4 regions of the Glutamicibacter sp. FR1 genome follow, and region 2 is predicted to be linked to each of the others. Evidence: riboswitches for the same ligand, from Rfam matches in the RefSeq annotation. Region 2 holds a riboswitch; each other region holds the start of a gene.
The links. Region 2 has a riboswitch for S-adenosylmethionine ahead of ACLQ8T_RS02750 (hypothetical protein). Riboswitches for the same ligand answer to the same signal wherever they lie in the genome.
Positions count from the first base shown of each region.

Region 1: another riboswitch for S-adenosylmethionine. It lies ahead of ACLQ8T_RS03270 (O-acetylhomoserine aminocarboxypropyltransferase/cysteine synthase family protein); the one in region 2 lies ahead of ACLQ8T_RS02750 (hypothetical protein).
Region 3: another riboswitch for S-adenosylmethionine. It lies ahead of ACLQ8T_RS01330 (acyl-CoA dehydrogenase family protein); the one in region 2 lies ahead of ACLQ8T_RS02750 (hypothetical protein).
Region 4: another riboswitch for S-adenosylmethionine. It lies ahead of ACLQ8T_RS16150 (flavin reductase family protein); the one in region 2 lies ahead of ACLQ8T_RS02750 (hypothetical protein).

Region 1 covers NZ_CP178602.1:673,579-676,921, forward strand. Annotated here, with positions in the region: gene ACLQ8T_RS03265 (LysR family transcriptional regulator) at 1-672, shown strand, start outside; SAM riboswitch class I at 905-995, shown strand; gene ACLQ8T_RS03270 (O-acetylhomoserine aminocarboxypropyltransferase/cysteine synthase family protein) at 1,082-2,389, shown strand; gene ACLQ8T_RS03275 (cystathionine gamma-synthase) at 2,386-3,343, shown strand, end outside.
Region 2 covers NZ_CP178602.1:564,001-567,343, reverse strand. Annotated here, with positions in the region: gene ACLQ8T_RS02765 (hypothetical protein) at 1-40, opposite strand, end outside; gene ACLQ8T_RS02760 (cupin domain-containing protein) at 176-742, opposite strand; gene ACLQ8T_RS02755 (DinB family protein) at 874-1,461, shown strand; SAM riboswitch class IV at 1,529-1,642, shown strand; gene ACLQ8T_RS02750 (hypothetical protein) at 1,658-1,924, shown strand; gene ACLQ8T_RS02745 (VIT1/CCC1 transporter family protein) at 1,979-3,082, shown strand; gene ACLQ8T_RS02740 (LOG family protein) at 3,148-3,343, opposite strand, start outside.
Region 3 covers NZ_CP178602.1:257,827-261,169, reverse strand. Annotated here, with positions in the region: gene ACLQ8T_RS01335 (LLM class flavin-dependent oxidoreductase) at 1-1,048, opposite strand, end outside; gene ACLQ8T_RS01330 (acyl-CoA dehydrogenase family protein) at 1,107-2,438, opposite strand; SAM riboswitch class I at 2,454-2,545, opposite strand; SAM riboswitch class I at 2,813-2,915, shown strand; gene ACLQ8T_RS01325 (ABC transporter ATP-binding protein) at 2,921-3,343, shown strand, end outside.
Region 4 covers NZ_CP178602.1:3,350,812-3,354,154, reverse strand. Annotated here, with positions in the region: gene ACLQ8T_RS16155 (long-chain-fatty-acid--CoA ligase) at 1-477, opposite strand, end outside; SAM riboswitch class IV at 854-971, shown strand; gene ACLQ8T_RS16150 (flavin reductase family protein) at 1,066-1,566, shown strand; gene dnaB (replicative DNA helicase) at 2,423-3,343, shown strand, end outside.

The DNA.
Region 1 (3,343 bases), 110 kb from region 2:
GGCCGCCCCGCCGCGCGGCGGCTGCTGGGCGTCTCCACCCAGCACTACTCCTTTGCGGTGGATGCCTTTGTCCGGATGGTCCAGGCCAGCGGGGCCGAGGAGTACCAGTTTTCGCTCCGCGAGACGCGCACCGAGGAAATTATCGAGGACGTGCGAACCCTGCGCAGCGATATCGGGATCCTCTACCGCAACGACTTCAACCGGAAAGTCATCGACAAGCTGCTGCGCGAATCCCGCCTGGTGTTCCACCCGCTGTTCCTCGCCGACCCGCACATCTTCGTATCGCGCAGCAACCCGCTGGCCACCCGTGACCAGGTCACCCTCGAAGACCTCGAAAACCTGCCTCGGCTGACCTTCGATCAAGGCGCGAACAACTCGTTCTACTTCGCCGAGGAAGTGCTCTCCACACGCTCCAGCCAGCGGGAAATCCAAGTCTCGGACCGTGCGACCATCTTCAACCTGATGATCGGCCTGGGCGGGTACACGATCTCCACCGGCATCATCAGCGACGAGCTGGATCCATCCATCGTTGCCATCCCGCTGGACATCGATGAGCGCATCGAGATCGGCTGGATCGATCATGCCGCGATCCCGCTCACCGACCAGGCTCAGCGCTACCTGCAAGAAGTCCGCGCAGTGGTGGCCAGCTTCGGGGTGGAAGTGCTCGGCTGAGCCGCCAACAGCGTAACTCTCGGTCATCGAGTGCCGCTCCATCGTCATAAACTTCCAGAAAAACCTTGAAAGTCTCGGGGTTTTTCTCATTTTGGTGCGTCATAAAGTGGCGCCAGCCACCGCGTCATCATGACAAGTGCACGACATATGAAGCTTGGCGGCCTTGTATGAAGCCGGCCGCCCGATAGCGCTTGCACCCCTCGCAGCCCATGGCCAACCATGGAAGAACAACAAACCATCAAGAGCGACTAAGAGATCTGGCTCGTTGACGTCGCAGCAACCATCGGGAAACCGAAAGGTGCTAATGCCAGGAACGATGGAGCAGTTCCGAACGCGTTTTCGCGCTGTGCTTCGTGCCGCCGCACGATGCCAATCGGTGCACTCCCTCGCAGAGAATCGAGGAGGAGCTATGAGCCAAGGAACCGACGCGGTCCACGCAGGATACCGCCCGAGCGGAGACTTCCGCCCAATGCTGCCGCCACTGCACAATTCCGCAGCCTACCAATTCCAGTCGCATGCCGAAGCGATCGAGAAGTTCGCGCTGCGCCAGGCCGGCTTCACCTACTCGCGCACCGGCAATCCCACCGTCTCGATCCTTGAACAGCGTGTGGCAGCACTGGAAGGCGGGGCCCAGGCGGTAGCCACCGCCACCGGCCAGTCCGCCGTCGCCCTGTCCCTGCTGGCCCTGACCCAGGGGCCCAAGCACATCGTGGCCTCCTCCTCGCTCTACGGCGGCACCGTGGACCTGTTCACCGACACCTTCGCCGACTTCGGGATCCGCGTCAGCTTTGTCGACCAGGCTGATCCTGCCGCCTGGGAAGCTGCCATCGAGTCGGACACCCGGGCGTTCTTCTTCGAATCCGTTTCCAATCCGCTGTGCACCGTGGCCGATATCCCGGCCATTGCGGCCATCGCGCACGAGCGCAACATCCCGGTGGTGGTGGACAACACCCTGGCCACCCCGCTGAATGTGCGCCCGCTGGAACTCGGCGCGGACATCGTGGTGCACTCGGCCACCAAGGGGCTGGCCGGGCACGGCTCGGTGCTTGGCGGGGTAGTGGTGGATTCGGGAACCTTCGACTTCTCCGATTCCTCTCGCTGGCCGCAGATTGCCGCCCCGCGCGAGCGGCTGAATGGCACTTCGCTGCTTGAACGCCACGGGCCGGCGGCCTATGCGATGCTGGTTCGTTCCAAGTTCCTGCACGATCTGGGCCCGACCCTCGCACCGGCCAGCGCCCAGGGCATCCTTGCAGGCATCGAGACCCTGCCGGTGCGCGCGGCCCACGTGCAGCGCAGCGTCGCCAGGCTGATCGATGCGCTGGCCGAGTATCCGGGCATTGCCGCCATCCACCACCCCGCGCTGCCCGAGCACTCCAGTCACGAGCTGGCCCGGACGCTGGCGCCGAAGGGCACCGGCTGCGTGCTGGCCATCGAGCTGGCCCACCCATCCCTGGTTTCCCCGGTGATCGACGGGCTCAAGCTGATTTCCCTGGCCGCGAATGTGGGGGACACCCGCACCATGGTCTCCCACCCGGCGACCATGACGCACTGCCGGCTCTCGGAGCAGCAACTGGCCGCCGCGGGCCTGAACACCTCCACCCTGCGCCTGTCGGTCGGGCTGGAAGACCCCGCCGACCTGCTCGCAGACATCACCCAGTCGCTGGATCTCGCGCTGGCCGCGACCACCGCCGACACCAAGGAAGTGAGCTTCGCATGAGCGGCTTCAACACCCTCGCTGTGCACGCCGGCCAGCACAAGGATCCGCACACCGGAGCGGTCGTCCCGCCGATCTACCAGACCAGCACCTTCATCCAAGACGGTATTAACGTGCTGCGTTCCGGGCACGAATACTCCCGCGGCTCCAACCCGACCCGCAACGGCTTCGAATCCCAGCTCTCCGCGCTGGAAGGCGGCGCCGCTGGATTCGCCTTCGCCTCGGGCATCGCGGCCGAAGATGCGTTGCTGCGCGCGGTGCTTGAGCCCGGCGACCACATCATCCTCGGTGCCGACGGCTACGGCGGCACCAACCGGCTGATCTCCAAGCTGCACGGCAAATGGGGGATCAGCTCCTCGGCGGTGGACATCACCAACCTGGATGCGGTGCGCGCCGCGCTGCGCCCGAACACCGCGCTGCTCTGGGTGGAGACCCCGTCCAACCCGCTGCTGGGCATCGCCGACCTGGCCGGCTGGGCCGCCATCGCCGCCGAGCACGGCGCCCTGCTGGTGGTGGACAACACCTTCGCCACCCCGTACCTGCAGCGGCCGCTGGACTTCGGAGCGCACGCGGTGGTGCACTCGACCACCAAGTACATTGGGGGGCACTCCGACGTTCTCGGCGGCGCGGTCATCGTGGCCGACCACCTGCACCGTGGCCAAGCGCTGGCCGAAGCCGTCGGCTACCAGCAGTTCGCCGGGGGAGCGGTCTCCGGTCCGCAGGACTCCTACCTGGCCGCCCGCGGGCTGAAGACCCTGGGCCTGCGCATGGAACGCCACTGCGCCACCGCATCCACCCTGGCCCGCTGGCTCGATGACCGCACCGAGGTTGCCCGCGTCTACTATCCCGGGCTGGAAAGCCATCCGGGCCACGAGCTGGCCGCCCGCCAGCAGCGCGGTTTCGGCGGCATCCTCTCGCTGCAGCTGGCCGACGAGGCCGCGGCCCGCGCCTTCGCCG
Region 2 (3,343 bases):
GCAGCTTGTCCTGCGTCGCAGTTGGTTCGCCTGTCTTCACGCCTCTCCCATCGCCAATCGTTCCGAGCGCCCGGAACAACGCATCGTTCCTAGAATACGCGGTTGCCCACCCCGCCAGCGAACACGCAGCCGCATCGCGCCGAGCGTGCCGCCGCAGCGGGCGCAGGGGTTGGGCTCAGGAAAGGATCAGCGTCCAGGTCACCACGGCCGGCTCATCGGAAGGGTTCTGCCAGCTATGCGGCTCGCGGCCCGGGAAGGTTACGGTATCGCCCGCCTCAAGCTCCAATCGCTGGTCGGGCAGGATCAGGATGAATTCTCCGGCGATCACGTGCAGCACTTCCAGCTCGCAATCCATCGAATACAGTTCCGCTTCGCCAGTGCCCCTCGGCGCAATCTCGGCGCGGATCATCTGCAGCCGCTTTTCGCTGCGCGGGGTCACCAGCTGCTCGGTGATCCCGTCGCCGCCCAGTGAAACCCGCGGCGCCTGGTCCAGGCGCACCAGTTTCGTTTCCGGGACTTCGAAAAGCGTGCCGACCTCGATGCCCAGCACCTCGCACAGGCGCAGCAGCGTCGCCACCGAGGGGCTGGTCAGGTCGCGTTCCACACGCGAGAGAAAGCCCTTGGTCAGCCCGGAGAGCTCTGCGACCTGGTCAATGGTCATGCGCTGGGTCTGCCGCACCCCGCGCAGCCGCGCACCGATGTTGATCGCAGCACCGGTTGGTTCAACTGGCAAGGTTTTCATCGTTTGGCTCCATCAACGTCGTGTCCGGCAGCGGCATCCGCGGCGACTTCACCGCCTGCGGGGCAAGTTTACCAATGGTAAACACGCGGTGTCCCCTACCGCGGGCCGGCCGCGATCATTAGACTCTGTCCATGGACAGCACCAAGGACAAGCTCTGCGGGTACCTGAATGAGGCGCGCGAGAATGCGATCTTCAAGGCCGAGGGCCTGGCCGAGCAGCTGGCACGCACCCCGCTCACCCCTACCGGCACCCACATCCTGGGCGTGCTGCACCATCTGGCGATCAACGAATACGAGTATTTCGGCACCTGCCTGCGGCGCGAGGCCAACGACGCCTATGTCCGCGAGTTCATCTCCCCGCATGATCCCGACGCTGATTTCCTTCCGCCCGCCCAGATGGACGGGCTGCAGCTGATAGACCTGTACCGCAAGGCCATCGCCTTCGCGGACGAGGGCATCGCCGCCTTGTACCTGGATTCTGCAGTGCACGTCCCGTGGTGGGGGCCGGCGGGGCATACCACCTTGGACCATCTGCTCATCCATGCGCTGGCCGAGACCTCCCGGCATGCAGGGCAGCTGGATATCATCCGCGAACAGCTCGACGGCCGCGCCGGCTGGACCGCGACGCTGGATTTGCTGACCGGCTACACCGCGGCGCAGTGGGCTGAACACCGCCAGAAGCTGCAGCAGCTGGCCGATTCCCTGGCCCCGGAGAACTGACCGGAAGTCATATTACGCAGTACGGCTTCATCTGGCGCCGCATGCGGCGGTACGCTCAGAATTGTTGCTTCACGAGACGCGGCGCCAAGCTCCGACTGGCCGCGCACCAACCCCAAGTTCATGGGTGGTTCGGATGAGGAAGCGGTCCGCGCATCAATTGGTGCACGGGCAAGAGCTCGCCAGAGAGTTAATATCCGTGGCCATCCCAATCCTTCCCATCATCGACCGCCAGACCGGCCAGGTGCAGTTCACCGCTGAGGGCCGCTGGTGCACCCGCTACGTTGCGGACCCGCTCAGGCTCGAACGCCTCATCACCCGCTGCTCCCGCCGTCCGGCCTTCGACCCGGACACCTCCGAATTGCTGCTGGTGGTGCCGGAAGCAGGGAATCCGGCAGGCAGGCGCCATGCATTTAGCCTTGCCAAATTCCCAAGTCCAGGGGCGCTGGCTAAAGTGGAAAGCTGAGCCGATCCACGGGTTTCCATGGGAAACTCCACGTTCAAGGAGAGCCTTTTCGAGATGCCACAGCACCCAAGCGCCGAACCGACCAAAGCGCAGATCCAGCGATGGCGCAAGTATCTCGCCGATGAAGTCGCCGAGGGCGCCATCTACCGGGCCCTGGCGGAAAAGAAGACCGGGCAGGAACGGCAAATCCTGCTGGGCCTGGCCGAAGCCGAAGCACGCCACGAATCCCACTGGCGCACGCTGCTCGGCGAGCATGCCAAGGAAGTCCGACCGTCGCTGCGCCGCACCATGCTGCGCTTCCTCGCCCTGCACTTCGGGTCGGTGTTCGTGCTGGCCATGGCCCAGCGCTCCGAGAGCAGCTCCCCCTACCGCAATGACAAGGACGCCACCGCGCAGATGGCTGCCGACGAGCAGGTCCACGAGGAAGTCGTCCGGGCCCTGGCCACAGCAGGACGCGCACGGCTGTCGGGCAACTTCCGCGCCGCGGTCTTCGGCGCCAACGACGGGCTGGTATCCAACCTGGCATTGATCATGGGCATCGGCGCCACCGGCGTTTCTTCGACCTTCGTGCTGTTCTCCGGCATTGCCGGCTTGCTGGCCGGAGCGCTGTCCATGGCGGCCGGCGAATACGTTTCGGTGCGTTCCCAACGCGAGCTGCTGACCGCCTCGCGGCCCACCCAGGTCACGCTGACCGCGGCCCCGAACCTGGATCTGGACGCCAACGAGCTGGTGCTGATCTACAAGGCCCGCGGCATGAGCGACGAGGACGCCGAGCACCGGGCCGCCGAACGCATGGGCCTGTTCACCTGCGACTGCAACCCTGATTTCTCGCTGAACCCGGAAGGCCGCGGCGACGAGCTCGAGAAGGAGCACCAGGAGCTGGGCTCGGCCACCGGGGCGGCCGCCACCTCATTCCTGCTCTTCGCTTCCGGCGCGGTGGTGCCGATCCTGCCTTACATGTTGGGCCTCTCCGGCCTGGCCGCGATCATCGTGTCGGTGGTGCTGGTGGGCATCGCCCTGATGATCACCGGCGGCATCGTGGGCCTGCTCTCCGGAGCCTCCCCGTTCAAGCGCGGCTTGCGCCAGCTGGCCATCGGCTGGGGCGCTGCGGCCGTCACCTACTGCCTGGGCCTGATCTTCGACGTCAGCGTCAGCTAATACTCCGCTTGGCATCGAAAATGCCGGGACAGCTTCGGCTGTCCCGGCATTTTCGATGCCCCGGACTAGTTGTCCTTTGCCGGCCGGGTGCGCCGCCGCAGGGTTTCCATGGACTGGATGAACGCCAGTGCTTCCTCGACGGTGTCCACCAGGGCGATCTTCTGCTCCATCACGCGTTCCTTGGCCAGGGCCTGGAGCAGCGGCCACGCCGGAAGGTCATTTCTCCAGTAGTCGCGGCCGACCAGCACCATTGGCACCACG
Region 3 (3,343 bases), 310 kb from region 2:
TCTTGAAGGTTTCCACCGAGGACTGGATGGCGTTGGACTTCACGTCATCGCCAATGACATCGTCCGGTCCGTACACGGACATGTCGATGCCGGTCCAGCCCGACAGCAGCGCCAGCGAGCCCTCGGTATCCACGTAGGAGCGGTAGTCCTCGAACTTCGCCTGGGCCAGTTCCGAGGTTTCGGCGGTGATGATGGTCTGCATGGCGAAGACCTTGACGTCGTAGCGGCCGCGGCCAGCCGCTTGGGCAGCGTCGCGGATCTTGGTGACAGCTTCCTTGAGCAGTTCGCGGGTTGGGCAGGTGACGAAGATGGCTTCGGCGTTCGACGCGGCGAATTCGGTGCCGCGCTTGGAGGCACCCGCCTGGTAGATCACCGGGGTGCGCTGCTTCGACGGCTCGGTGATCGCGATGCCCGGGACCTTGAAGTACTTGCCTTCGTGCTCAATCGGGTGCACCTTGGACGGATCGGTGTAGATGCCGGTTTCCTTGTTGTTCTGCACCGCGTCGTCTTCCCACGAGCCTTCGAGCAGCTTGTAGACCACTTCGAGGTACTCATCTGCGTGGTTGTAGCGCTCGTCGTGCTCCATCTGATCTCCCTGGCCCATATTGCGAGCAGCCGATGGCAGGTACCCGGTGACCACGTTCCAGCCGACGCGGCCGTTGGTCAGGTGGTCCAGGGTGGCCAGGCGGCGGGCGAAGGCGTAGGGGTGCTCATAGGCGGTACCCGCGGTGACGCCGAAGCCGAGGTTCTCGGTCACGGCGGCCATGGCCGAGACCAGCATCATCGGGTCGTTGACCGGCGCCTGGGCGCCGGAGGTCAGCGGGGTGATGTTGTTGCCCTTGTACACGTCGTAGGTGCCCAGCACATCGGCGAGGAACAGGCCGTCGAACTTGCCCTTCTCCAGCACCTTGGCCATATGCGTCCAGTAGCCCAGGGTGTTGTAGGTCGAGGCCTTGTCCTCCGGGTGGCGCCACAGGCCTGGCGACTGGTGCACCACGCAGTTCATGTCGAATGCGTTGAATAGGATCTCGCGCCTGTTCTCGCTCATGCCTTTGCCCCCATTAGGTCGATATTCATGGAAAGTTCCTGGTTTGCGACGCGGGCTCTCAGGCCCGCTGGGTCGAATCTTCGCCGGTGACGGACAGCCGCTGCGGCTGGACGCCGTTGATCTCGTAGTCCCCGACGATGCGCGCCTTGTAGATCGCCGGGTTGTGCGTGGCGATGGTGCGCGCATTGCGCCAGTGCCGGTCAAGGTTGCAGCCGCTCCTGGTGGACGAGGCCCCCAGCCCGTCGAAGAGCTTGCTCGTTACGCCGATGGCCAGCGGCTGCACCACGGTTTGCGCACGGTTGGCTGCCAGCTCGCAGACCGCGTAGCGTTCCTCGTCGTTCAGTCCCGGATCGCCCAGGGCCGCCTCGACTTCAAGCACCGCGCCGATCACCACCGAGTCGGCGGCGGAGGATTCCGCGGACACCTCCCCCACCAGCTGCAGGACCTGGGGTTCCTGGTATACCGGCACCCCGGTTCCGGTGGTGAAGATGCGGGTGCGTGCCTGCACCGCGCTGCGCAGGTCGTTCAGCGCGGCGCGGGCGATGCCTGCCTGCACGGACATGAGCACCAGCTGGAAGATCGCCGCTTCGGAGTCATTGCGCTGCTGCGGCATGAAGCAGTCCACCGGGACCTGATGGAATTCGGTGGTACCGGTTCCGGTCAGTCCCTGGCCGAATCCGTCCCAGTCATCGAGGATCTTGACGCCGCTGCGCTGGGTGGACACCACCGCGATCTGGCGTCCGGCAAGCTCAGGGTGGGCCACCGCAACAGTGGTCCAGTCGGCAAAGATGGTGCCGGTGCAGTAGTACTTCTCGCCGTCGACTACCCAGCGCCCGTCCACGAAGCTGGCCTTCGTATTCAAGGTGCCCAGGGCGTTGCCGCCGCGCTCGGTGTAGGCGTTGCCGACAATCTGCCCGGCCGCGATGCGGGCCACCCACTTCTTGCGCAGCGCCTCGTCTTCCAGTGCCAGCACATTCTCGACAAAAGCGATATGCGCGCGCCACAGCTGGCCTACATGGGAGTCGGCCTCGGAGAGCTCGATGAGCAGGCGGAAGACATCCACCAGCCGCGCACCGTAGCCGCCGTCGGCCACGGGAAGGCGCAGCGCGCCGAAGCGCTCGCGGTTCAGTAGGCCTACCTGCTCGAAGGGAAGCACGCGGTTCAGGTCGCGGTCCTTGGCGGTCGCGGCGATCTGGGCGAAGACCGGGCGGAAGATTTCGGCCAGCCGGTCGTACTGCTCATCCGCGCCGGGACCGGGAGTGATCTTCAGCAGCTGCCGCGTGGGCAGCTGCTCCTCGAACTCGTCCAGTTCCAGAGCGCTGGCTTGCGAAGGATCGCTGAGCTGGTTGAAGTCCAGCCCTGGGGCATTCGGTGATTCGCCAATAGGCATCAGGGTTCTCAATTCTTTCCATCGGTCCTGGCAGTAGCACCGTCCCGCTCTTCGGGTGGTTGCTGCGGCGTCGTGGAGCCAGATCTCTCAGCCGCTCTGGATGGGTCGTGATTCATTTGTAACGGTAATAATCCGGCGCTTCCAAGCCGCGAAGTCATATTTCGCCTCAGATTTGGAAGGGCCTATGCTCAAATCCCACAGCCTAATCCCCGTCCCATCGAAGATGAGTTGCAAGGATAGGCCTGCTGTCGATCAAACCGGCCCTAGGTAAAATAAATAACGAAATTTCTGGGCAATGTGACGCACGTATCGAAGATTTTTTCATGTTACGCAAGATTTGCGTCCAAATCGTTCAACTCGCTGTAATAGAGGGGTAACCATCCCGAGCGGCCGAGAGATCTGGCTCTTTGACGCCGCAGCAACCACCTTCGGAGCTCCACCTCCGCAGGCCGGTGCTACCGCCAGGACCGATGGAGATTGATATGGCTCTTACCATTGCAGCGCCCGAGGCAACTTCAACCACCTCAACCGCACTGGACGTCCAATTCAGCAACGTGTCGCGGACCTTCACCACAAAGAAGGAAAGCCGTACCGTGCTGGCCGACATCAACTTGCACATTCCAGCCGGCCAAGTCGTCGCGATCCTGGGCGCCAGCGGCTGCGGAAAATCCACGCTGCTGCGTTCGGTCTCCGGGTTGGACCACCCCTCCACCGGTGACATCCGCACAGGCACCCACGAGGTCAACGGCATCAACGAGCTATGTGCCGTTGCTTTCCAGGAACCACGGCTGCTTCCGTGGCGATCGGTGCGCGAGAACATTGCGCTGGGTCTGGCTCCAGGAACCGAAAAGGCCTCTGGCGACGCGCTGATTGATGAGCTGATCGAGCTGACCGGGCTGAGCCAT
Region 4 (3,343 bases), 620 kb from region 2:
CAGCAACTCGTCCAAGGTGGCGTCGACTTGCACTTCGGGACGCGGTCCGGAGTACTGGTCATCGGTGATTTCAATGAGCGCTTCCAGCGTCGGGTTCTCCCGGCGCAGGGTCTTCGTATGCTCCAGCAGCTCGGTGTCGGCAAGCATCAGCTTGGCAGCCGAATGATCAATGATGTACTGCAGCTCGTGGGCCGAAAGGCGGGTATTCAGGGCAATGAGGACGCCGCCAGCCAGCGGCACGGCGTAATGCGCCATGAGCATTTCGGGAGTATTCGGTGCCAGCACGGCCACGCGGTCGCCCGGTTCAATGCGCGCCTTCAGCGCCTGGGCAAAGCGGTGCACGCGTGCTTCGAGTTCCGCGTAGGTGTAGCTGCGAGTTCCATGGATGACGGCGGTCTTCTTCGGATAGGCCTCGGTTGTGCGCTCAAGGAAACGCAGCGGGGTCAGTTCTGAATGGTTTGCCTGAATCTCTACCATGGTGTGGCTATTCCTCAATCGTCAGCGATGGTTACGGAGAACAATAAGAGGGAGTGTGACTCAATGCACTCCATGATCGATAGTACCATGAACCTCAGCGTCATGCGGAGAAACCAAGTTTCATTGCGGTGAGCGGTAGTGAATTCGCGACAGGCCTCCGGTTCCACGGGTAGAGCCGGGTCTTCCGCTGCAACGTGACCGGAGAAGGTCCGTAATGAAAGTTGCGTCGAAGGTCTCGGGCAAGGTGGATTTGGCGAATAAAAGACTGCTAAAAGGTTCATTTCAAGGCATTGGATCGAACGTTTCGTTGAATATTGCGATTTGCGAAGCAAAATGTTTGACGCTGCTTCGTAATCACCCATATTGTTTTAAGCAGAATCAAGAGCATCAGCTATAAGCCCTGGCTTGCTGATCGGCAACCCTCTCAACGGTAGTGGGGTGCTCCAGGTGAGGATTCGGTTCCACGCGAAAACGTGCTGGAACAAGTACCGCACACGGCGTGGAACTCCAACGCTGGCGGCTTCGAGAATCAAGAAGCTCCGGCGTGCGGATTATTGCGCGGTGGGCAAGACCCGAAGGAATCGAGCCATGTCATTGAATCTTGAACTTGACCCGTTGACCCTGCGCAAGGTTTTCGCTCAGCATCCGTCAGGCGTAGCCGCCCTCTGTGCAGAACTGGATGGCGAGAAAACCGGCATTGTGGCTTCGTCATTTACCGTGGGTGTTTCCCTCGAGCCAGCACTGGTGATGTTCGCCGTGCAGAAATCCTCGAATACGTGGCCAAAGCTGCGCAACGCTGGCCGCATCGGCGTTTCGGTGCTCAGCGAACGCAATGAAGGAGTGTGTGCTCAGATCGCGTCGAAGAACGGCGACCGATTCCGCGGGATCGACACCTATTCCTCGGAACAGGGCGCACTGTTCATTAACGACTCCACGCTGTGGCTGGAAACCTCGATTTACAACGAGGTCGAAGCGGGGGATCACTGGGTGATCTTGATGGAAGTCCACGGGCACCGCATCTCGAAGCACTCGCCGCAGATCTTCCACGATTCGCGCTTCCATTCACTGCCGGTCCCCGAGCTCGTCTAAGCTCTTCTGAACTTCCATAGCTTCGGCCAGATCAACATATCGATCTGGCCGAAGCTTTTTTGATTTCGAGGCCTGCGGAATCACTTGATCCCTGTGCCAATCGGAAAATTAGGCGCGATGCCTGTTGATCTCCGGGCACCCCGGCAGCAACCCTGGACTACATGCAGCCCATGCACTGCGGGCAAGTTCGACGTGTAATTGCACTTCCACTGCAGCTGATTGCCGGGGTAAATCGGTGGCAGTGGGCCAAGAGCCCAGTTACGGCTTCAAATTCACGCAACGCCACCTCGGCGACATCAAGTTATCCACGGCCCTGAGCGGTGAAATTCTTGTTGGTTGTGAACTACTTCGGGCTCGGAGCCTTGATAGCGAACATTAATCCGTGGTGACTAAGGGTTTTGCAAATTTAACAGTATCCACAATGTTATCCACAAAACTGTGGATGAAGTGTGGGGAAATGTGAACAAAGGAGCGAAAACCCCGGAAACTGGGCGATTGTGGGTGTTGATAACCTCGATGTGGTTGGCGTGACCTTCAATGAATTAACTTTCTTTCCACAAGTGTGAAAATACAAACAGACTAGTCAATTGATGTTACCGGTGTATAGAGCGGGGTAATCCACAGGGTTCTCCCCAGACTGTGAACAGGTGAGTCCACAGGTAGCGGTGTGTTATCCACATATTCTGTGGATAATGAGGTTTACGCCTGTTAATAACAGCCCTAGTGTTGGCTTCGGGAGAGAAATATCCACAGGCGCTTTACAGCTAAATGTCCGTATCGACTGACATGATGAAGCGTTGCCATGAGGGCAAGGAGAATTTTCCCAGCGGGTCAATAGGGGATGGAAGTGTCTGCAATGAGTGCTGAGCCGGTTTACGAAGGACGGGAATCCGACGCAGGGCGCAAGCCGCCACAGGATATCGAGGCCGAAATGTCGGTGCTCGGCGGCATGATGCTTTCCAAGGATGCGATTGCCGACGTCGTTGAATCCATCCGCGGCACCGACTTCTACCGTCCCTCCCACGAATCCATCTACGAGGCAATCGTTGACCTCTACGGCCGCGGCGAGCCAGCCGATGCGGTCACCGTAGCCGACTTGCTGACCAAGCGCGGCGAAATCTCGCGCGTGGGTGGCGCTGCCTACCTGCACAACCTCATCCAGCAGGTTCCCACTGCGGCGAATGCCGGGTACTACGCAGAAATCGTGCGTGAACGCGCAGTGCTGCGCCGGCTGGTTGACGCCGGTACGCGCATTGTCCAGATGGGCTATTCGCCCGATGGCGAGGTCGACGCAATCGTCAACGAAGCCCAGGCCGAGGTGTACAAGGTTGCCGAGAACCGCAGCAGCGAGGACTACGTGCGCCTCTCGGACATCATCGAAGACACCGTCGACGAGATCGAAAACGCGGCCAACGCTGGCGATGGCATCACCGGCGTGCCCACCGGCTTCTACGAATTCGATGAGCTGACCCAGGGCCTGAAGGGCGGCCAGATGATCATCATCGCTGCCCGTCCCGCCGTCGGCAAGTCGACCTTCGCGCTGGACTTCGCCCGTTCGGCTGCCATCAAGCACAACATGGCCACCGTGTTCTTCTCCCTGGAAATGGGCCGCAACGAGATCGCGATGCGCCTGCTCTCGGCCGAAGCGTCCATCCAGCTGCAGGACCTGCGCAAGGGCTCGGTGGAAGATGCGCAGTGGACCAAGATCGCCACGACCATGGGCCGGCTCAACGAAGCCCCGCTGTTCATCGACGATTCGCCGAACATGTCCATGATG